2 regions of the Tateyamaria algicola genome follow, and region 1 is predicted to be linked to the other one. Evidence: riboswitches for the same ligand, from Rfam matches in the RefSeq annotation. Region 1 holds a riboswitch; the other holds the start of a gene.
What was found. Region 1 has a riboswitch for glycine ahead of ACMHLQ_RS09165 (D-amino acid dehydrogenase). Riboswitches for the same ligand answer to the same signal wherever they lie in the genome.
Positions count from the first base shown of each region.

Region 2: another riboswitch for glycine. It lies ahead of gcvT (glycine cleavage system aminomethyltransferase GcvT); the one in region 1 lies ahead of ACMHLQ_RS09165 (D-amino acid dehydrogenase).

Region 1 covers NZ_CP180422.1:1,371,636-1,383,413, reverse strand. The annotation lists partial or broken gene ettA (energy-dependent translational throttle protein EttA) at 1-1,466, opposite strand, end outside; gene ACMHLQ_RS09185 (alpha/beta hydrolase) at 1,605-2,912, shown strand; gene ACMHLQ_RS09180 (MOSC domain-containing protein) at 2,909-3,379, shown strand; gene ACMHLQ_RS09175 (nicotinate-nucleotide adenylyltransferase) at 3,444-4,058, shown strand; gene dacB (D-alanyl-D-alanine carboxypeptidase/D-alanyl-D-alanine-endopeptidase) at 4,106-5,596, shown strand; gene ACMHLQ_RS09165 (D-amino acid dehydrogenase) at 5,685-6,917, opposite strand; glycine riboswitch at 6,979-7,084, opposite strand; glycine riboswitch at 7,099-7,186, opposite strand; gene ACMHLQ_RS09160 (ABC transporter permease) at 7,404-8,528, shown strand; gene ACMHLQ_RS09155 (ABC transporter ATP-binding protein) at 8,525-9,295, shown strand; gene ACMHLQ_RS09150 (MlaD family protein) at 9,312-10,169, shown strand; gene ACMHLQ_RS09145 (hypothetical protein) at 10,102-11,115, shown strand; gene ACMHLQ_RS09140 (ABC-type transport auxiliary lipoprotein family protein) at 11,112-11,753, shown strand; gene ACMHLQ_RS09135 (DUF4864 domain-containing protein) at 11,757-11,778, opposite strand, start outside.
Region 2 covers NZ_CP180422.1:4,117,398-4,129,175, forward strand. The annotation lists gene gcvP (aminomethyl-transferring glycine dehydrogenase) at 1-294, opposite strand, end outside; gene gcvH (glycine cleavage system protein GcvH) at 307-666, opposite strand; gene gcvT (glycine cleavage system aminomethyltransferase GcvT) at 682-1,806, opposite strand; glycine riboswitch at 1,966-2,050, opposite strand; gene ACMHLQ_RS22815 (multidrug effflux MFS transporter) at 2,192-3,394, opposite strand; gene ACMHLQ_RS22820 (ChbG/HpnK family deacetylase) at 3,767-4,561, opposite strand; gene ACMHLQ_RS22825 (aminotransferase class V-fold PLP-dependent enzyme) at 4,732-5,958, shown strand; gene ACMHLQ_RS22830 (cryptochrome/photolyase family protein) at 6,045-7,439, shown strand; gene ACMHLQ_RS22835 (class I SAM-dependent methyltransferase) at 7,515-8,723, shown strand; gene ACMHLQ_RS22840 (TrgA family protein) at 8,743-9,183, shown strand; gene ACMHLQ_RS22845 (NUDIX domain-containing protein) at 9,188-10,300, shown strand; gene ACMHLQ_RS22850 (cysteine synthase A) at 10,354-11,388, shown strand; gene ACMHLQ_RS22855 (DUF3772 domain-containing protein) at 11,388-11,778, shown strand, end outside.

The sequences.
Region 1 (11,778 bases):
GCACCCAGCGAAATCCACCAAAGCGTCCTCGAGCGCGCGCAGCGTTTCCACGTCCAGGTCGTTGGTCGGCTCGTCCAGCAGCAGCACGTTGCCGCCCGATTTCAGCAGGCGCGCCATGTGGACGCGGTTGCGCTCACCCCCTGACAGCAACCCGACCTTTTTTTGCTGGTCGCCGCCCTTGAAGTTGAAGGACGAGCAATAGGCGCGGCTGTTCACCTCGGCATCCCCCAAAGCGATCAACTCGGCCCCGCCGGAAATCGCCTCCCATACGTTGTCATCGGGGTTCAGATCGTCGCGCGACTGATCGACATAGGACAGCTGCACCGTGTCCCCGATCTCGACCGTGCCCGCATCGGGCGTTTCCTGCCCGGTCAGCATCTTGAACAGCGTGGATTTGCCTGCGCCGTTGGGGCCGATCACGCCGACAATCCCTCCGGGTGGCAGAGAGAAATCGAGCCCCTCGACCAGCAGCTTGTCACCCATGGCCTTGGTCAGCCCCTCGACCTCGATCACCTTCGATCCCAGCCGCTGGCCGTTCGGAATGACGATCTGGGCATAGGCCAGTTTCTCGCGCTCGGACGTGTCGAGCATGTCGTTATAGGCGTTGATCCGGGCCTTGGACTTGGCCTGCCGCGCCTTGGCGCCCTGCCGCATCCACTGGAGTTCGCGCTCCAGCGTCTTCTGGCGGGACTTGTCCTCGCGGGCCTCCTGCTCAAGCCGCTTGGCCTTTTGTTCCAGCCACGAGGAATAGTTGCCTTCCCACGGCACACCCTTGCCGCGGTCCAGTTCCAGGATCCAGCCGGTGATGTCGTCGAGGAAATAGCGGTCGTGGGTGACGATCAGGATCGTGCCCTTGTAGTCGATCAGGTGCTGTTGCAGCCACGCGATGGTCTCGGCATCAAGGTGGTTGGTCGGTTCGTCCAGCAGCAGCATCTCGGGCGCTTCGAGCAGCAGCTTGCACAGCGCGACGCGGCGCGCCTCACCCCCTGACAGGGACGAAATGTCGGCGTCATCGGGGGGCAGCGCAGAGCCTCCATCGACACGTCAATCTGGCTGTCGAGGTCCCAGAGGTTTTCGGCGTCGATCTGGTCCTGCAAGGCCGCCATTTCGTCCGCCGTCTCGTCGGAATAGTTCATCGCCAACTCGTTGTAGCGGTCCAGCACGGCCTTCTTCTTGGCCACGCCCAGCATGACGTTTTCACGGACTGTCAGTGCCGGGTCCAGCTGCGGCTCTTGTGGCAGGTAACCGACCTTGGCGCCCTCGGCGACCCAGGCCTCGCCCGAGAAATCCTTGTCCAGCCCGGCCATGATCTTCATCAGCGTGGATTTACCGGCACCGTTCACGCCGACCACGCCGATTTTTACACCGGGGAGAAAGTTCAGGTGGATGTTTTCAAAGCATTTCTTGCCGCCCGGATAGGTCTTGGACACCCCGGACATGTGGTAGACGAATTGATAGGCGGCCATGGGGCTTCTCCGATTGCAGCTGAGACAGCATCATCTAGCCATGACGGGGCCAAAGGGCAATGCGCATCGCGCGTTCCCAAATCGTGTTTGGTCACAGATGAAATCCTGTGTTAGCGATACCTTCACGACGGTGGGGGGATGATCAACATGCAGCGGTTCATCGCGATGGCGGCCTGCCTGATGCTGGGCGCCTGTGCCGCCGGGATCGGCCTCGCGCCGCCGCCCAACCTCTACCGCGCCGGCACCAATTACCCCGAGGCGCAGGTGCCCGTCGCGCTGCGCAGCGCCGAGCCGCAGATATTCTACGTGACCGACCGCGCGCCCGAGGGGGCAAGCTATGGCTCGGCCCGGTCGCAATCGATGGCCTTCGGCGCGGCGACGGTCAAGTTCGGGCGTGATCTTGACTGGTCCGAGTTGTTGATGCGCACCCGTGCGGATTCAGATGAAAACATCTCCAGTCTCTGGGTGCCCGAGGTGCGCGAACTTGTGCGCTTTTCTTCCACACCGCTGCCGGTCGAGCGTCGGGACGGCCGCCTGAGCCACCGCAGGGAGGCGCGCGACGCCTATGATGCGCAGGCCCGTCAATTTCAGGCGGCCATCGCGGATGAGATGGCCAAGACCGGCAACCGCCGTGTGCTGGTCTATATCCACGGCTTCAACAACGCCTTTGATGACAGCCTGACGGCGCTGGCCAATATCTGGCACTTTGCCGGGCGCCGCGCGGTGCCGGTGTCCTTCACCTGGCCTGCGGGCAACGGGGCCGGGCCGCTGGGATACTTTCGCGACCGCGATGCGGGCACGTTTTCAGTGCATCACACCAAGGAGTTCTTGCGGATACTGGCGGCCATGCCGGAGGTCGAACAGATCGACATCATCGCCCATTCCCGGGGAAATGACGTGGCCACAACGGCACTGCGCGAGTTGATGATCGAGGCGCGGGGGGCGGGCAAGCGCCCCAAGCTTGCGCTCAAGACCGGGACGCTGATCATGGCGGCCCCCGATCTTGACGTGGACATCGTGCGCCAGCGCCTGCAGGCCGAACGCTTTGCCGAAGCCTTTGAACAGATCAACCTTTACATCAATCCCGACGACGGCGCGCTGCGCCTGTCGGCCTACCTGACCCGCTCGACGCGGCTGGGCGCGCTCAAGAACGCAGATTTCCAACCCGGCGAACTCGAAGGGTTGCGCAAAGAAGGGCTGGTGCACTTCATCCGGGTCGAAGAGGTGCGGGGCGGTTTCGGTCATTCCTATTTCCGCGACAACCCGGCGGTTTTATCGGATGTGGTGCTGGCGCTGCGCACACGCGCCTTTCCCGGGGGCACGCTGCGCCCGCTGGATCAGGACGGGCCGGGCGGTGTCTGGGTGCTGCACCCGAACTATCCGCTGGACCGGTTGCCGGACTTGTCGCGGATTGATGAACGCAACAGGGCGAGCGACGAAAGATGAGCGAGCCGCACGCCATGATCAATCGCTGGGCACAGCCCGGCGTGGTTGACTGGATCGGGGTGCGCCCGGCGCGCGCAGCCGATATCGAAGTTCTGGACCGGGCCGAGATCACCCTGGACGGCATTGTCGGTGACCGGGGGCGCGCGGGCAAGCGGGCGGTCACGCTGGTGCAGGCCGAACACTTGCCCGCCATCGCGTCGTTCCTGGGGCGCGACGCGATTGATCCGGTGATGTTGCGGCGCAACATTCATGTGCGCGGGATCAATCTGTCCGGCCTCAAGGGCCGCGAGGTGCAGGTCGGCACCGCTGTTCTGCGCTTTACCACGATCTGCGCGCCGTGCAGCCTGATGGAGCGTTTCTTTGGCCCCGGCGGCTATGCGGCGGTGCGGGGGCATGGCGGCTGGTGCGCCGAGGTGGTGACACCCGGTGTGGTGACCTTGGGTGACGCGGTGCGCCCGATTGATTGACAATACGTGCCCGGTGGGGTCCTCCTCGCGCGCAGTTTGACTGCGTGATCAGGATATGCGCGTGATGCGTCACGGTTTCCCCCTTGCCCGGCCCGGGCAAACCATCGGCCTGCTGGGCGGATCCTTCGATCCCGCGCATGAGGGGCATGTGCACATCACCCGCGAGGCGATGAAGCGGTTTGGCCTTGCGCGCGTCTGGTGGCTAGTCAGCCCCGGCAACCCGCTCAAGGCGCGCGGTCCCGCGCCGCTGGCACAGCGCATGGCGCGGGCGCGCGCAGTCATGCAGGACCCGCGCGTGGTCGTCACGGATATCGAGGCGGCGCTTGGCACGCGCTATACGGCGGGCACGCTCTCTGCCCTCATGTCCACCTATCCCGGTGTGCGGTTCGTGTGGCTGATGGGGGCGGACAACCTCGCCCAGTTCCACCACTGGCAGGACTGGACCTGGATCATGGAGAACGTGCCCGTGGGGGTTTTGGCCCGTCCCGGCGATCGCATCTCGGCCCGGATGAGCCCGGCGGCTCGGCTTTATCGGCAGTACCGGATTTCGGGCAAGGCGAGCCAGATGCTGGGCCGCGCGGATGCGCCCGCATGGTGCTTTGTGAACGTGGCGATGTCCGGTCAGTCCTCCAGCGCGATCCGTGCGGCGGGGGCTTGGGGCACGACTTCGAATTTGTGATGGTTTGAGCGCTTGTTTGCCCCGCAAAGCTGGGGTTACATGCGCCCATGTTGCGCGCTTTTTCGAGACGAGTATTTCTGGGCATGTTGGCCTCCGGGTCCGCCACGGCGGCCCTTGCGGCCCCGCCAACGGCCTCGCTGCGCCCGATGGCGCGCGGCGCCGAACATTTCAAGAAATCCATCGCCGATCCGCAGGCCATCATCGCGGCGGCGCGGCTGGACGGGCGGGTCACATACGCCGTTGCGGATGCACGAACCGGCCTGCGGCTGGAGGGGAGTAACGCCAAGGTCGGCGCGCCCCCGGCCAGTGTGGCCAAGGCGATCACCGCGCTTTACGCGCTCGACGTTCTGGGCCCGGGCCACCGTTTTGGCACGCACCTCGTGGCCACGGGTGGCGTGTCGGGGGGCGTGGTGCAGGGTGATCTGATCCTTGTCGGCGGGGGCGATCCGACCCTTGATACCAACGCGCTGGCGGACATGGCCGCGTCGCTGAAAGCCAAGGGCATCCGCGAGGTGCGCGGTGCTTTCAAGGTGGCCGAAGGCGCACTGCCCTTCGTCAAGACGATCGACACGGATCAGCCCGATCACGTCGGCTACAGCCCCGCCGTCACCGGCATTGCCCTGAACTACAACCGCGTGCATTTCGAATGGCGGCGCGCGGGCAACGGGTACGGGGTAACGATGGACGCGCGCTCGGACCGCTACCGCCCCGATGTGGCGATGGCAAAGATGCAGATCGCGGCGCGCAGCCTGCCGGTCTACACCTACAAGGACGGCGGGCGCACGGACAACTGGACGGTGGCCAAGGGCGCGCTTGGCAATGGCGGGGCACGCTGGCTGCCGGTGCGCAAGCCCGCGCTCTATGCGGGCGACGTGTTCCAGACATTGGCGCGCTCGCAAGGGATCGTCCTCAAGAACCCCAAGGTCGTGGACCGCGCGCCCAGTGGCACCACGCTGGTCACCCATGCCAGTGACGAATTGCGCACGATCCTGCGGGGCATGCTGCGCTATTCCACCAACATCACGGCGGAAATGGTGGGGCTGGCGGCCACGGTCAAACGCACCGGGCGGGCCAGCGGCCTCAAGGCCTCGGCGGCGGAGATGAACCGCTGGGCGGGCGCGCGGCTGGGCACGCAAACCATGCGGCTGGTCGATCACTCGGGCCTCGGCGGGGCAAGCAAGATCACGGCGGACGACATGGTGCAGGCGCTGATCAAGGCGCATCAGAGCGCGACACTGCGCCCGATCCTCAAAGCGATCCCGATGCTCGATTCCAAACGGCGCGCGATCAAGAACCACCCGATCAAGGTCGATGCGAAAACCGGCACGCTGAATTTCGTCTCTGGCCTTGGCGGCTACATGACGGCCAAGGATGGCACGGTCATGGCATTTGCCATCTTTGCCGCGGACGAGGCCACGCGATCCCGCATTTCCAAGGCGAACCGCGAGGCTCCGCAGGGCGCGCGCAGCTGGAACCGGCGCGCCAAGGCGATGCAGCAGCAGTTGATCGAACGCTGGGGCACGCTTTACGGCAGTTGAGGCGGGGGCGCACGGATACGTGCGCCTTACGGCAAAACAGCGCGCAGCAGATAGCGATGCGGGGCGCAGCACAGCTGCGCCTTACGCCTCAGGCCGCGTTCTTCATCCGTGCCACATCGACGAAATCCGCCGTCGCCTGCGCCGTCGCCGCGGACAGGGTCCAGCCCAGATGCCCGTGCCCGGTGTTGTAATAGACACCCGGTTTTGCGCCCGGCCCCACCTTGGGCATCATTGACGGCAACATGGGCCGCAGACCCGCCCAGGGTACGCAATGCTCGGTCGAGACGGTGGGAAAGAACGCTTCGCACCACTCGCGCAGCGGGCGCACCCGGTCGTCGCGGATGTCGAGGTTGTAGCCATTGAACTCGGCCGTGCCCGCGATGCGGAAACGGTTGCGGCCCAGACGCGAGGTCACGATCTTGGCCTCGTCATCCAGCAGGCTGACCCAAGGCGCCGCCGCCTGGCTTTCGACGTCATCGAGGTTCACGGTGATGGAATACCCTTTGACCGGATAGATGTTCACGCGGTCGCCCAGCTTGGCCGCGATATCGCGGCTGCCCACGCCCGCGCAAACGACGATGCCGTCGAAATGCTGCTGCTGATCGCCCTCGGCCCCGCTCCAGTCGAGGCGGATGCCGGTGCCGGTGTGGTGGATGTCGGTCACCCTGGTCTTGTAGTGGAACGTGGTGCCCATCCGCGCGCAGCCCTCGCTTAACTTGCGGGCATAGCGGTGGATGTCGCCGGTGAAATCACTCTCGGTGTAAAAGCCGCCGATGGTCTTGGATTGCAAGGTCGGCTCAAGGCGCTGCACCTCGTCCGCCGACACTTCGCGGCGTTCCAGCCCGGCACGTTCCAGCAGCGTATTCACGCGGCGGGCGTGATCGAATTCGGACTGTTTCTTGTAGATGTGCAGGATGCCGCGCTGCTCCATGTCGAAATCGACACCGACCTCGCGCGCAAAGTCCAGCAGATGGGCGCGGGCCGCGATGGCCAGCCGTGCGGTTTCAACGGTGTGGGATTCGTAATGGGGGATGTTGCCCATGAACTCGGCCATCCAGCTCAGCTTGTGCCAGCTTGGGCGCGGGTTCACCAGCAGCGGCGCGTCCGAGCGCAGCATCCACTTGAGGCCCTTGAAGATCGTGCCCCAGCGGGTCCACACCTCGGCATTCGAGGCCGACAGCTGCCCGCCATTGGCGAATGACGTCTCCATCGCCGCATAGCGGTTGCGATCAAAGACGGACACGGCATAGCCGCGCCGCGCGAGGGCATAGGCAGTGGTGATGCCGGTGATACCGGCACCGATAACGGCGATATGGGTCATTGGGGGTCCTCCCAAAGCGACGCGATTGAGATCAGGACGCGCCCGGCACCGTGCCGGTTCCACGTCCCCATCTGTCGCGTGACCTGAGAGTTTGACGCCTAGTCGCGGCGCTTTCTCCTTCGGTGGGGCAGGGACGTCAGCCCTGACCGCTCTCCAGATCGTCAACATGCCCAGATCGGGCGCGGCAAACACGGTTCTTTGTGCCTGAGAGTTTCCGGGGCGTTGCTCCTTCGGCGGCGGGTCTCCCCGCGCTCTCCCATGTCGGCCTTGTCGACTGCGCCCGATATAGGAAACGGCCCCGAGTCGGGCAAACGAATTGTTGTCACGCGTGATCAGCCTGGCGTGACCGTGCTGCGCGCGCCACAGGCATGGGGACTGGGCGAAGTTGTGCGCAGCCGTGGTCAATGCTTTTCCTCTGGGCTATCATCGCCTAGTTTTCTGAAAACACGTCCAAAACCCGGCATATGCCGCTGCCCCAAAGGTGCCATGACCACACCGACCCTCACCCTGGACGACAGCGACGGCGGCGCGGTTCTGCGCCTTGCGGGGCGGTTGGTCACCGAACATCTCGGCACGGTCGAGGCGGCCTTTGCAAATGTGTCACCGACGGGGGGCAAGGCGCGCATTGATCTGGATGGGCTCGAGGCTCTGGATACCGGCGGCGCATGGCTGATCGCAGACCTGAAATCCCGGCTGGAAGCGGATGGCATTGCGGTCGAGTTACAGGATACGTCCGGCAACCGGACCGAGTTGATTGATGCCGTCATCGCGGCCCTGCCCGACGAGGAAGGGATCGAGGAAGCCCCGCGCGGCCTGCTGCCCTGGCTGGCGGATATCGGGGCCAAGACGGCCGGTGTGGGCAAGGCCATCACCTCGCTGCTCAGTTTCATGGGCGAGACGTTGTATCGCCTCGGCTACAGCATCGTGCGCCCGCGCCGCTGGCGCACGGCGGCACTGGTCAGCCAGATGGAGGAAGTCGGGTTCAACGCCATCCCCATCGTGGTGCTGATGAGTTTTCTGATCGGGGTAGTCCTGTCCTTTCAGGGGGCCTCGCAATTGCGCCAGTTCGGGGCGGAGGTGTTCGTGGTCGACCTGATCGCGATCTCGATCCTGCGCGAGTTGGGCATCCTTCTGACCGCCATCATCGTGGCAGGGCGGTCGGGCTCCGCCTTCACCGCCTCCATCGGGTCGATGAAGGTGCGCGAAGAACTGGACGCGATGCGCACCCTCGGCCTTGATCCGATCGAGGTGCTGGTGCTGCCCCGTGTGATTGCGCTGATCATCATGCTGCCCATCCTCGGCTTTATCGCCAATGTGTCGGGCCTTGTGGGCGGCGCGATCATGAGCTGGATCGAACTGGGCGTCAGCCCGTCCATGTTCATCACGCGGTTGCAGGAAAACACCGATGTCTGGCACCTCGCCATCGGGATGATCAAGGCGCCGTTCTTTGCCGCCATCATCTCGACCGTCGCCTGCTGGCAGGCGATGCAGGTCAAGGGCTCGGCTGACAGCGTGGGGCGGCACACCACCACGTCCGTGGTGCAATCCATCTTCCTCGTGATCGTGGCGGATGCCGTATTCTCGATCTTCTTTTCGGAGCTGGGGCTGTGAGCGCGCGCGAGGCGATCATCAAGGTGCGGGGCTTGCGCAACCAGTTTGGCCCGCAGGTGGTACATGACAACCTCGACCTCGACGTGTGGCGGGGCGAAGTGCTGGGTATTGTGGGGGGCTCGGGCACGGGAAAGTCCGTGCTGCTGCGCACCATCGTCGGGCTGAACCGGCCCGCCGCCGGGTCGATCCACGTGTTCGGCGCGGATGTGGTCAACGGCACGCGCGAGGAACGGCTGGGGGCCGAAAAACGCTGGGGCGTCGCGTTTCAGGACGGGGCGCTGTTTTCCTCGCTCAGCGTGCTGCAAAACGTGATGGCGCCGATGCGCGAACACCTCAACCTGTCCCATGCGCTGATGAAGGCGCTGGGTGAGCTGAAGATTAGCCTTGTCGGCCTGCCGCCCCTGGCCTGTGGCAAGCTGCCTTCGGAGCTTTCGGGCGGTATGCGCAAACGCGCAGCGCTTGCCCGCGCCCTTGCGCTTGATCCGCAAATCGTGTTTCTGGACGAACCGACCGCGGGCCTCGACCCCATCGGGGCGGCCGCCTATGACGACCTCATCGGCGAACTCAAGCGCTCGCTGGGCCTCACCGTGTTCATGGTTACGCATGACCTCGACTCTCTTTACGCGATCTGCGACAGAATTGCGGTGCTTGCGGAAAAGCGGGTGCTGGTCGAAGGGCCCATCGAGGGGATGACAGACGTCGATCACCCCTGGGTGCAGGAATACTTCACCGGACCACGCGCCCGCGCCGCGCAAGAAAAGACCTGAGGGGCTGCCGCCAACCATGGAAACCAAAGCCAACTACGTGCTGATCGGCCTGTTCACCCTCGCGGGGATCTTTGGCGCGCTCGGGCTGTTGTTGTGGCTGGCCAAGGTCGAGGTGGACCGCCAATACACCTATTACGACATCCTGTTCGAGGACGTCTCGGGCCTCGGCGCGGCAAGCGACGTGCGCTATAACGGCCTGCCCGTGGGGCAGGTGGTCGATCTTGGTCTGGACGCCGAGGACAGCAGCCAGGTCCGCGTGCGGATCGAGGTGGGGGCAGACACGCCCGTGAACACCGAAACAGTGGCCAAGCTGCAATCACAGGGCGTCACCGGCGTCAGCTTTGTGGGTCTCTCGGGCGGGTCCGAAACCTCGGCCCCGCTGCCCGAAGATGCTGTGATCCCGTCCGAACGCACCGCGCTGCAATCCGTGTTCGAGGGGGCACCGGAACTGCTCGACCGGGCCATCGTGCTGCTGGAAAACGTGAACGACGTCTTTGACAATGACAACCGCGAGGCCGTCTCGACACTGCTCGGCAACCTCGCCACATCCTCCGAACGGCTCGACGGGGTGCTCGCGAACTTCGAAACACTCTCTGACGATCTGGGTGCCGCCGCGCGCGAGGTTGCGGCCTTTACCGGCAGGCTCGAAGAGTTGTCGGACACCGCCGACACCACGCTGACAACGGCCACGACCACGCTGGAAACCGCAACCGGCGCGATCGAAACCATCGACACGTTCACCACTACCAACCTCGTGCCGCTGGCCGACGATCTGCGCACCACCTCGCAAACCGCCACCCGCGTGATTGACGAGGCAGGGGGAGAAGGTCGCGCGGATCGGCGGGCGGATCGACCAGCTGGCCGACCGGGGTGACGTGGTGCTGGACACGGCCAACCAAACCTTCGAGACGGCCAATACCGCCATCTCGGGCATCAACGATTTCACCACCACGACACTGGGCCCCCTGGGCGAAGACCTGCGGACAACTTCACAGACCGCGACGCGGGTGATCGACCGGGTGGGGGCGGATGCGCAGCGCATCGCCGGGCGCCTCGACACACTGGCAGGCAGTGCCACAACCGCCCTGGCGGACGCACAAAACGCGCTTAGGTCGGTGGACGAGGCCGCAACCGGCTTTGGCCAGTTCACCACCGACCAACTGACACCGCTGACGGACGATCTGCGCACCACCTCGCAAACCGCCAACCGCGTGATCGACGACGTGGGCACGCGCACCGCTGCACTCGCCACTCGGCTCGACACGCTGACGGGCGAGGCGTCCCAGGCGCTGGCGACGTTCTCGATCACCATGAACAACGCCGACGAAACACTGGGCTGGATCACCACGGCCATGACCGGGGCCACCGACACGCTCGACATCGCCACACAGACCTTTGCCAATGCAAACAAGGTGATCCGGGACGACATCGGCGGGATCATCACCGATCTGCGCGCCGCCGCCTCCAACTTTGCCACCACCTTCAGCAGCTCGTCCGAGGGCGTGATCGGCGATCTGCGCAAGGCCGCCACCGCCTTTACCGACACGGTCCAAAACGCCTCGACAAATATCGACGCGGTCTCGACCGAGGTGCTGGCCGCGTCCCGGTCGGCGGCCAGCTTTGCCGATACGCTCGACACCATCGCCTCGGGCAACGAACGCCAGATTTCCGAATTCCTGCGCCTCGGCCTGCCCGAATTCCTGCGCTTTACCGAAGAGGCGCGCAGCCTGACCGTCAACCTCGAACGGCTGGTGAACAAGATCGAACGCGACCCCGGCCGCTTTTTGCTGGGCACACAAAATTCAAGGTTCAGCCGATGACGTCACGCTTTCTGAAATGCGCCATGGGCGCGGTCCTGATGGGCGCGCTGACTGGCTGCGCGGGCCTTGCCAGTCTGACCGACGTTGCCACTCCGGTGGACAACTATGTGCTCACACCCAAAAGCACCTTTGCATCGTCGCTGCCCAATCTGAAATACCAGATTGTCGTGGAACAGCCGACCGCGACGGCGGCTGTGGATACCGATCAGATCGCGGTGCAGCCCAACCCGCTCGAGGTGCAGTACCTGCCGGGCGCACGCTGGGTCGACCGCGCCCCGCTGATCGTGCAGGCGCTTTTGATCGAGAGTTACGAGAACAGCCAGCGCGTGCCCGCCGTGGGCAGTTCGACCATCGGCTTGCGCGCCGATTTTCTGATCGTGACGGACATCCGCGAGTTTCAGGCCATCGTCCCACCCGGAGACAGCACCGCACCCCTGCGCGTAGATGTGCGCCTGAACATCAAGATCGTGGATGCGTTCGAAGACCGGATTATCGGGTCGCGTTCCTTTGAAGAGATCGTGCCATCCACATCGGACGCGCCGCGCGATGTGGTCGCCGCCTTTGACGAGGCGCTGGGCGACACGATGCGCGATTCCGTCGAATGGAGCATTCGCGAGATTTCGAAGTACACGCCCTGACGTCTAGGCGTTGACGCCCGGCGCT
Region 2 (11,778 bases), 1.6 Mb from region 1:
GATGGCAGGGGGCGTGACCGTCCCGTGATACCCTTGCCCGATCAGCGAGGTCAGCACCTTGTTCTTCGATGCCGTCACGCGCATGTGGTGCAGCAATTCGCGTTCCGACTTGGCCTTGCCGAAATCCAGCGGCTCTTTCTGCCGGATATCCGCGGGAATCGTGTCGTCGATCAACGCGTCGAGGTCTTTCGCCCCCACCACTGTCAGCATCTCGTCCATTTCTGCGGGGGATGGCCCGATATGGCGGCGGTTCGCGAAATCATAGGGCAGGTAGTCGGTGGGTTTGAAAGTCATCGGGCGCGTTCCTCAGCCGATCATTGCGGTATAGGCGTCTTCGTCCATCAGGCCGTCGACCTGGGATGCGTCGGACGGTTTGATCTTGAAAAACCAGCCCTCTCCCAACGGGTCGCTGTTGGCGAGGCTGGGGTCTTCTGCCAGCGCCTCATTCACCGCGGTGATGACGCCATCTACCGGCGCCATGATGTCCGAGGCAGCCTTCACGCTTTCGATCACGACGATTTCGTCGTCCTTGCTGACCTCTGTGCCAACCTCTGGCAGCTCGACAAAGACCAGATCGCCCAGCTGTGATGTCGCATGTTCGGTGATGCCGACCACATAGGCGTCTCCATCGGCGCGCAGCCATTCATGCTCTTCAGTGTATTTCATCGGTTTTCCTTTCCCTTATCTTTTGAAATTGGCAGGTGTGAAGGGCAGTTGCGCCACCGTCAGGGGGTGCCGTTTGCCGCGCAATTCACCGAATAGCGGTGTGCCGAGGCGCGCGTGATCCACGCCGACATAGCCCATGGCCACCGGCCCGCCGATTGTCGGCCCAAAGCCACCAGACGTGATTGCGCCGATGGTATCGGTCGCATCCTCGCTTGCAAACAGGGCCACGCCTTCGCGCATGGGGGCGCGGCCCGTAGGGCGCAGCCCAACGCGCTTGCGCGCTGCACCGTGCGCCATTTGCTCAAGGGTGCGCGCGGCCCCGGGAAATCCGCCCGCCCGCGCACCGTCTGCACGCCGCACCTTCTGGATGGCCCATGTCAGCCCGGCCTCGACCGGCGTGGTGGTGGCATCAATGTCGTGCCCATAGAGGCACAGGCCCGCCTCGAGCCGCAGGGAGTCGCGTGCACCAAGGCCAATGGGCGCGACATCCGGGTGATCCAGCAATGTCTTGGCGATGGCCTCGGCAGCATCGGCCGGTACCGAAATCTCGTACCCGTCTTCGCCCGTGTAGCCCGAACGCGAAATCCACGCCTCGACACCCTGCACATCAACCGATGCCACATCCATGAACGCCATGTCCGCCACCCGCGCATTCAAGGTGGACAGCACCTGTTCGGCGGCAGGGCCCTGCAAGGCCAACAAGGCGCGGTTGGTGATCTCTGTCACCGTCACGTCCGGTTCCAGGGCGTCCTTCATGCGGGCAATGTCTGCGGCTTTGCAGGCAGCATTCACCACGGCGAAAACGTGATCGCCCCGGTTCGCCAGCATCAGATCATCCTCGATGCCCCCATCGGCATTTGTGAAAACCCCATACCGTTGCCGGTTGTCGGCGAGGCCCAGAACATCGACCGGGATCAACGTCTCGAGCCCTCGTGCCGCCGCCTCGTAGGTCCGGCCTTGGATGATGACCTGGCCCATATGGCTCACATCGAACAGACCGGCCTTCGCCCGGGTGTGAAGATGTTCCTTCATCACGCCCAATGCATATTGCACCGGCATGTCATACCCGGCAAAGGGCACCATCTTGGCCCCAAGTGCCAGGTGCAATGCGTGCAACGGGGTCTGTTTGAGATCGGACATATCGCACCGCCTTTTTCAAGCCGACGTGATTTGTGTCAAATCAGGCGGCACCAGATCGTGCGCGGACCATCGCCCGCGCGTCGGTGCCTCCTCTGTCCGGGGTGCCTGAGATCATTATCCCTTCGGCGGATGCGCGCGGCATCACTCTCCAGAGTACTCTGCGAAACGTTGGTCCTTTGGCCTGAGAGTTTCCGAGGCAGTTGCTCCTTCGGCACCAGTGATCTGGTTCTCCCAACGTCCGGCTTTGTAAGTTTCGTATAGGAAACTTCAGCAATCTGGCAAGTGGAATCTGTGACCTGTTCGCGCAGCCGCACGCCCTACGCGATGCGCCGCCCACGTTCACAGGCCCTTGCGATACCCCAAACCTGCCTAGGCAAAATCCCGGCTAAAGCGCGTCCACATCCATCTCCGCCGGTCGCAACCTGATCGCAAACAGCACCGCCACAAGCCCTGCGGCGGACGCGGCCAGCATCAGGATCAACAGCATTCGCGCCGGGTCGTCGGGCGGCAGCACAGCCCCCGTGAGCGTGGTCAGAATGGCCCCGCCTGACACGACCAGGGCACCGTTCAAACCCGCCGCGCTGCCTGCAAGGTTGGGGCGCACCGACATGGCCGCGGCATTGCTGCTCGGCATCGTGATGCCGTTGCCAAGGCCCACGAAGATCGTGCTGCCAAAGAAGACAAGCGGTGACAGGACTCCCGCGAGGATGGCCAGAACACCCAGCGAGAGACCGGCGCACGCGACCAGCCGCCCGGCCATCATCATGGTCGTCGGCGCATACCGCGCCGCAACGCGCCCCGCTATGAAACTGCCCGTTACGAAACCGCCCGTAATGGTCCCGATGTAGAAACCCAGCTCCGCCGTCGACACGCCAAATTGCGACTGTGCGACCAGCGGCGCGCCCGTTAGAAAGATGTAAAACGCCCCGGTCGAGAATGCGCTGCACAGGGAATAGGCCCAGAACAGGGGGGCAGTGAGCAGATCAGCCACGCGCTCGGGGTGGGCGCCATCGGCTTTGCCGCCCGCCTGCCGTGTCTCTCCCAGATCCACCCAGCACAGCGCAAACAGCGCAACACCCACAAGCGCATAGAAACAGAAGGTCGCACGCCACCCAAACGCCGTGTCGAGCACGCCGCCCAGCATCGGCCCCAACATCGGCGCGATGGCCATCGCCATGCTGATGTATCCGATCAGCCCGGCCGCCTTCCGCTCGGAATTGGTGTCGCGGACAATCGCCAGCGACAGAGCGTATCCGGCGATCATGCCGCCCTGCAACATCCGAAAAAAGAGAAAGGTCCACACATCCGTCGCAAGGGCGCAGGCAAGCGATGCAACCGCGAAAACGAGCAATGAGGCCAGCAGCACAGGACGACGGCCCACCCGGTCCGACAACGGTCCAACGACCAGCTGGATCACGGCCGTCACCGCGAGGTAACCCGCAACGGCAAGGCTGACCGTAGAGTAACGCGCATCCAGATCCGTCGCGATATTGGCAAGCGAGGGCAGGAACATGTTCAGCGACAGCGTCGACAGCGCGGTCAAAAGGATCAGCGTCAACAGGGTAGGAGGGGTCTTGGCGTTGGTCATTTTCGTCTGGCCTTGGTCCTGAAACAAAAAACCCCCGAACGAGGTTCGGGGGGCGCATGGAAACGAGTATGGAAACCGTTATCGGACCATGCACCTCTCGGATACGACGACAGCGATTGCAGGTTTCATTTCACGTCTCCTTTGGTGGTGAGGCTAGTGATAGTTCGGCGACATGGCAACGCCTGCGTTCCGGACGGGTTAGGTTCGGAAACCAGACATGGTTCATCGTCGTGTTCGAGGTCCGCGCGGCATTGTGGTGGGTCGCGTTAGCGACGGCGCTACCCTCGGCTCCTTTGACCAAAGAGACATTTGAGGTTGCTTAATTTCCTGGCTGAATGAAAGCCAGCGCAGCGAATAAAGCTACTGTTCGGTTCAAAGCTCGCGGTAGCTGATCAGTTCTATGCCAAGCTCTTCAATGCGCGCTCGCAGCACCGCGCTTGTCAGTGTCTCCAGACACGTCACACGATCTTCTGCGACGTCCTCGTAACCATCGTGCCCCGTTGCGCTCAACTCGGGTGAGGCAACGGCCGGATGGTCGATGAAGATGTAGGTGCCAGCGTCAAGCTCATCGAGTTGCTGCGCGAAGGATTTGACCCTCCGCTCAGTGTCCCTCGGGAACTTGGGATAGCCTTCGATCCGGGGAAGGCCGTGGCCAAACGCGTCGTCTTTGAGGCCAAATTCCCTGCAAAGATCAGAAATAACATCACCAAGCCGCGCGTCGAAGTCTTTGAAGTGCTTCAACATGTGGGAGCTGACATGCGACGCATTTCGGAACCTTGCGACTCCAAGCGAGATTTGAGCCCTGAATTCATTGGCAATCTCGTCGAGTGACCAATCCGCATTTGCCAAACACTGCGTTCCGTCACCGTCGCGTGGGGTCAGCATTGGCAGGAAGTTCCCTATGTCGTCGGTGAAACTCTTCGCCTGTGTCAGCGGTCGCCACTTCACCGCGTCCCACTCGCTTGTCAGGGTCAAGTGAATACCGACGTCTATGTCAGGCTGGTTGTTCAGTATCTCCGCGGCATGGAAGGTCCATGCACAGGGCATCATCACCTCCACACTTCGCGCAATACCCTCGGTGCAGGCGCGCAGACACCCGACGTTGGACGACCAACTCGATCCTGCGTCATCTACCCTTACAAGTATCCGAACTTTGCGCATCACCATCCAACCCAATCATTTTCTCAAAGATCAGAATTACACGCGAAGGTCCTGGTTGCACGCAACTCACTTGCCCTGAAATGTCGCGCCGCGCCCACCATTCGGCGAGCGCGCAACTTGCTTGCGCGTTGTTGGGTTTGATTTAACATGGATTTAAATCACACAGGCCATCCCACATGACCCTCGATCTCGACTTTGTGCGGGCACAATTCCCCGCGTTTTCCGAACCCTCGCTGCAAGGGCAGGCGTTTTTCGAGAATGCCGGGGGCAGCTATGCCTGTCGACAGGTCATCGACCGGCTCACCCGGTTTTACACGCAACGCAAGGTGCAGCCCTATTCCGACTACGACGCGTCCCGTCTGGGCGGGGAAGAGATGGATGAGGCGCGCACGCGCATGGCTGCCATCCTGGGTGTTGAGGATGACGAGTTGAGCTTTGGCCCGTCCACCACGCAGAACGCCTATGTGCTGGCGCAGGCCTTTGCCGAGATGATGCAGCCGGGCGAGGCGATTGTGGTCACCAACCAGGATCACGAGGCCAATTCCGGCCCTTGGCGCCGACTTGCGGATCGCGGGATCGAGATACGCGAGTGGCAGATCGACCCGGGCACTGGCCATCTTGACCCCGCAGCGCTTGAGGATCTGCTGGACGAGTCCGTGCGCCTTGTCTGTTTTCCCCACTGCTCGAACGTGGTGGGAGAGATCAACCCGGTGACCGAGATCACGGCATTGGCCCACGCCGCAGGTGCCTTTGTCTGCGTGGACGGGGTGTCCTATGCGCCGCACGGGTTCCCGGATGTGGGCAAACTTGGCCCCGACATCTACCTGTTCTCGGCATACAAGACCTATGGGCCACATCAGGGTCTGATGGTGATCCGGCGCGCCTTGGGGGAACTGCTGCCCAACCAGGGGCACTATTTTAACGCGGGCAGCCTTTACAAACGTTTCACCCCTGCGGGCCCGGATCACGCACAGGTCGCGGCCTGTGCGGGTATGGCAGATTATGTGGACGCCTTGTTTGATCACCATATGGGTGGGGAGGACACACAAGTGTCCCCGCGGGGACAGATCGTGCATGACCTGATGCGCGTCAGAGAGGTGGAGGCCCTCGCGACCCTCATGAGTGCCCTGAGGCAGCGCAACGATTTGCGCGTGATCGGCCCAACGGATGCCGCGACACGCGCGCCCACTGTCGCTCTTGATCTGGGCCGTGACCCGGTTGCGGTGGCCGCAGACCTCGCCGGTCACGGCATCATGGCGGGGGGCGGTGATTTCTATGCTGTGCGCGCCTTGCAGGCGATGGGGGTTGACCCGAACCGAGGTGTTTTGCGGCTGAGTTTCACGCATTACACGAACGACGCGGAAATCGAACAGCTGCTGCATGCGCTTGACGCAGTGTTATGACGTCCTGGCGTTGATCCATACGCGCGCGGGCTACGTAAGTCTTAGCAACAAAAGGGTTACGGGCGTTGAGCAGCACTCCGATTATCATGTGGTTTCGTCGCGATTTGCGGCTAAGCGATCATCCCGCATTGAGCGCGGCCTGCGCCACTGGCCGCCCCGTGATCCCCGTGGTGATCCGCGACGCCCAGGTTGATGCGCTGGGTGCCGCGCCCAAGTGGCGCTGGGGGCTGGGTGTGTCCCATCTGGGCGAAACGCTGAAAGGCGCTGGCAGCCGCTTGATCTGCCGCTCCGGTGACGCGCTGGAGGTGCTTGAAGCATTGATCCGCGACACCGGGGCAGGGGCCGTGTACTGGACACGTCTTTACGATCCGCAGGCCGTGGCGCGCGACACCAAGGTCAAAAGCACGCTCAAGGAGGCAGGCATCGAGGCGCGCAGTTTCGGCGGGCATCTGATGTTCGAGCCCTGGACAACCGAGACGAAGACGGGCGGGTTCTACAAGGTCTACACGCCCTTCTGGCGCTCGGTGAAAGATCGTGATGTGGACGCGCCGCTGATCACGCCGGGCCAGATCGCCACACCGCAAGACTGGCCCGCTTCCGAGGACATTGCCGATTGGGCCCTTGGGGCGGCCATGAACCGCGGCGCGGATATCGTGCGCCCGCATGTGCGTCTGGGCGAAAGCGCGGCGCAGTCCCGGCTGGGGGCGTTCATTGCCCACAGAGTGGCAAGCTATGACACAGGCCGCGACCTGCCCGCCACGGACGGCACATCGAACCTGTCCGAAAACTTGGCCCTGGGCGAGATCAGCCCGCACCAGTGTTGGCATGCCGGGATGCGCGCGATGCACGAAGGCAAGCCGGGTGCCGAAACCTTCCTGAAGGAGTTGGTGTGGCGCGAATTCGCGTACCATCTGATGCACCACACGCCCCACATCCTTGATGGCAACTGGAAGCCGGACTGGGATGCGTTCCCTTGGAACACCGACGACACAAGCGAAGTTATGTCGTGGAAACAAGGGCGTACGGGTATCCAGTTCGTCGATGCCGCCATGCGCGAGATGTATGTGACGGGCCGGATGCACAATCGCGGGCGCATGATCGTGGCCAGCTACCTCACCAAACACCTGCTGACACACTGGAAGGTCGGGCAGTCATGGTTTGACGACTGTCTGATCGACTGGGACCCGGCGGCCAACGCCATGGGCTGGCAGTGGTCGGCGGGGTCGGGGCCTGATGCGACGCCCTATTTCCGTGTGTTCAACCCTGTCACACAGCTCGATAAGTTCGACAAGAACCGCGATTATGTCAGCCGCTGGATTGCCGAGGGACGGCGCAACAAACATGCGGATGCGCAGGCCTATTTCGACGCGATTCCGCGCAGTTGGGGCCTGTCACCGGATGACACATACCCTGACCCGGTGGTGCCTGCGGATCAGGGCCGCAAAATTGCGCTAAGTGCCTATGAAAACCGGGGATTTTAGACCCAAACCCACTCGCACGGTTGCGTGCGGCAATGTGTCAAGCTAGCCTGACAAAAATGCGAACGGGGAGACCGCATGATCAAGACCACAACCGACGGCGAACAGAACTTGCCGCGTTACTTTGCCCGCGCGTTCGGCATGCTGCAAAGCATGAACCGGGGCCGCGTCGACTTCGTACTGCAGGATGGCCGCCGGTTTCGCGCCGAGGGGTCCAATCCCGGCCCGATTGCCGAAGTCTACATCCACAACGACGATCTTTTTGCCCGTCTGATCCGCGAGGGCGATCTGGGATTCTGTGACGCCTATCTTGACGAGTGGTGGAGCACGCCCGATCTGCAAGCCTTCATGGATTGGGTGCATGCGGACAACGACGACATCTACGACGGCTTTCCCGGCATGGGGCTGGTGCGCCGCTTTGAAAAGTTCCGCTTTTGGTTGCAACGCAATCACAAGGAACAGGCGCGCAAGAACATCAGCTATCACTACGATCTGGGCAATGAATTCTACCAACTGTGGCTCGACGACACGATGACCTATTCCAGCGCCTTGTTCGAAACCGGACAGGAAAGCCATGAGGCAGCGCAGATCGCGAAATATGCCAGCATGGTCGATCAGATGGGTGCGCAGCCCGGCGATCACATTCTGGAAATCGGCTGTGGCTGGGGTGGATTCGCAGAATATGCGGCCAAGGAGCGTGGGCTGAAAGTGACAGGGCTGACCATCAGTCAGGAACAGTTCAACTACGCGCAGGAACGTATTGAAAAGGCAGGTCTTTCGGGGCAGGTCGATTTCAAGTTGCAGGACTACCGGGACGAGACGGGCACCTATGACGGCATCGCCTCGATCGAGATGTTCGAGGCGGTGGGCGAGAAATACTGGCCGACTTACTTCGAGACGGTGAAGGAACGTCTGAAGCCGGGCAAGAACGCGACGCTTCAGATCATCACCGTGCAGGATCGGCGTTGGAAGGTCTACAAACGCGGTGTCGATTTCATCCAGAAATACATCTTTCCCGGTGGTATGCTGCCGAGCCCCTCTGTGCTGCGCCAGCAGATCACGAAGGCGGGCCTGGGCATCGAGAGGTCCATCGAATTCGGTCAAAGCTACAACATTTCGCTGCGCCGCTGGCACGAGACATTCAACGAAAAGTGGGACCACATCGCCGAGATGGGTTTTGACGACCGGTTCCGCCGGATGTGGAATTTTTACCTGACCTCTTGCGCGGCGACCTTTGAAAGTGCCAACTGCGACGTAACGCAGATCACGATCAAACGACCCGGATAGGATATGAAGGAAGACGCCCATGCCTGACGCAGCCAAACTGGTGGCGGCCCTCGGCATGGCTGTTCTTGCCTTTATCGTGTCCGGCATGATCATGCCCCTGTTCGAGGAAGACACGAATTTCGGCTGGTTCACCGAGGTGAACGTGGTTGTCGCGATCATCGTTGGTTGGCTGGTGATCGGTCGCCGCGCCGGGCGCGGTGTGATTTCCGCAGTCAACGTGGGTCTGACGGCCCCGGTTGTTCTGGTGTTCTGGGCCATCTTTATCCAGTCCTGCAACGAGATGACGCGCATCGCCATGAAGAACCGCTATGACGGCGCGTTCGAAGCTTTGGTTGCCATCTTCGAGATCGGGGCGGAATGGGCGTTGTTGATGAGCACGATACCGGTATGGGCCGTGTTGTTTGCTGGTGGCATGTTGGTCGGTCTGCTGACTGAATTCGCCTGGCGCACCTGGCGGTAAGCACATGAGAACCCTCTTTTTCTATGGCACGTTGCGCCATATCCGGCTGCTGGAATCCGTTCTGGACCGCGCGGCAGATGATCTGGATTTTGCCGATGCGACCTTGCCCGCCCATGCCGTTCTGGCTGCGCGGGATGGGCCGTTTCCGGTGTTGTTGCCCGACGCGGAGGCGCAAGCCCCCGGCGTCGTCGTGCGCGGCTTGTCAGAGCGCGATATTGCGCGTCTCGACTATTACGAGGCCGGGTTTGACTATGATTTGCAGCGCCTTGCCCTGGCGTCTGGCGAAGTTGCGGATGTCTACGTGCCCACAGGCACGCCCAGCCCGACCGACGGGCCGTGGGATCTGGCGCAATGGGTCGAGATGTGGGGCGCGATGAGCGTTGCGGCCTCGCAGGAGGTGATGGACGGGTTTGGCACCGTAACGGCGCAAGAGGTTGCGCGCCGCTTTCCCCGCATCCGCGCCCGCGCCTGGAGCCGGTTTTTGGCCCAAAACAGCCGCCATGGCAGCGATGTTCTGGCGGGCCGGGTCGAGATCGTGAACCGCACCCGCGCCTATACCGGTTTTTTCGGCTTGGACGAAATTCAACTGCGCCACGAAACCTTTGATGGCGGCATGTCCGAGGTGCTGGAGCGCGGCGTTTTCATTTCCTCGGATGCGGCCATCGTGTTGCCTTACGATCCTGTGCGCGATCGTGTGCTGCTGGTTGAACAGATCCGGCTGGGTGCCATCGGGCGGCATGACCCCGTGATGTGGCAGATGGAGCCTGTGGCCGGGCTGATCGATCCTGGCGAGAGCCCGCAAGACGCAGCGCATCGCGAGGCCCACGAAGAGGCGGGCCTGATCTTTGACCGGCTCGAGGCGGTCGGGGAATGCTATGCCTCGCCTGGTGCGGCGACCGATTTCTTTCACCTTTACGTGGGCCTGTGCGCTTTGCCCGATGGCAGCGCCGGTGTCAGTGGAGAGGTGGAGGAGGGCGAAAACATCCGCTCGCACATCCTGTCCTTTGATGCGCTGATGGAATTGGCCGAGGCGCGGCGCACTGCCAACGCTCCGTTAACTCTGCTCACCTATTGGCTGGCCTATCACCGCGACCGGTTGCGCGGTCCGGTGGGTTGAGGTCACGGTTTGCCCCGGCTACACCTGAACCAATGACATGAAGGAACGCTGCCATGCACTATGCCTCTGATCTGGCTGCCGCCATCGGAAACACCCCTCTGATCAAACTGCGCCAGGCCAGCGAGGAAACCGGCTGTACCATTCTGGGCAAGGCAGAGTTCATGAACCCCGGTCAGTCGGTCAAGGATCGCGCGGCCCTGTCGATCATTCAGGAGGCTGTGGCCTCGGGCGCGCTGCGCCCCGGTGGCACAATCGTCGAAGGCACGGCCGGGAACACAGGCATCGGCCTTGCGCTGGTGGGCGCGTCGATGGGGTTCAAGACGGTGATCGTCATCCCCGAGACTCAAAGCCAGGAAAAGAAGGACATGCTGCGCCTTGCCGGGGCGGAACTGGTGCAGGTGCCTGCGGCCCCCTATCGCAACCCGAACAATTTTGTACGCTATTCCGGGCGCTTGGCAGAGGAACTTGCCAAGACGGAGCCGAATGGCGCGATCTGGGCAAACCAGTTCGACAATGTCGCCAACCGCAAGGCCCATGTCGAAACGACCGGCCCGGAAATCTGGGAACAGACCGAGGGCAAGGTCGACGGCTTTATCTGCGCTGTCGGATCGGGTGGCACGCTCGCCGGAGTGGCCGAGGTGTTGCAGCCCAAGGGGGTCAAGATCGGCCTCGCGGACCCGGACGGCGCGGGCCTGTTCAGCTATTACACAACTGGAGAGATCGCGATGCAGGGCGGTTCTATCGCCGAAGGCATCGGGCAGGTCCGCATCACCAAGAACCTCGAAGGGTTCACGCCCGATTTCAGCTACAATGTGTCGGACGCAGAGGCGTTGCCCATCGTGTTTGATTTGCTGAAGAACGAAGGGCTGTGCCTGGGTGCCTCATCCGGTGTCAACGTGGCAGGCGCGATCCGGCTGGCCCGCGATTTGGGACCAGGCCACACCATCGTGACCATCCTGTGCGATTTCGGCACGCGCTATCAATCCAAACTGTTCAACCCTGACTTCCTCAAGGAAAAGGGGCTGCCGGTGCCTGACTGGCTGGACAAGGCGCCAGCCAGCATTCCCGGCGTGTTCGAGGACGTTTGATGCGTTTGGGCGCGCCCACGCGCGCGTTTGCGGCGTTGTGCCTGATCCTCTGGGCGGGCATGGCGTGGGCGCAGTCCAACGGCCCTGATTATGCGCAGTGGCAAACCGTTGCGAGCCGCGCGGAAGCGGCCGTAGAAGCAGCGCGCGCGTCCGATGCGGCCTTTGACACATTGCGCGGTGAGGTGGTCGAGTGGCGTCAGCAGTTTCAGGCCCAGCTCAACACCAATGACAGCCGCTTGCAGACCCTGCGCGAACAGATCGCCGCCCTGGGTGCCGCGCCTGCGGAGGGAGAAAGCGAAGCCCCCGAAATCGCCGCACGCCGCAGTGAATTGAATGCCCAGCTTGAACGGCTGAGCACACCCCGACGCACCGCCGAGGAGGCGTTCAGCC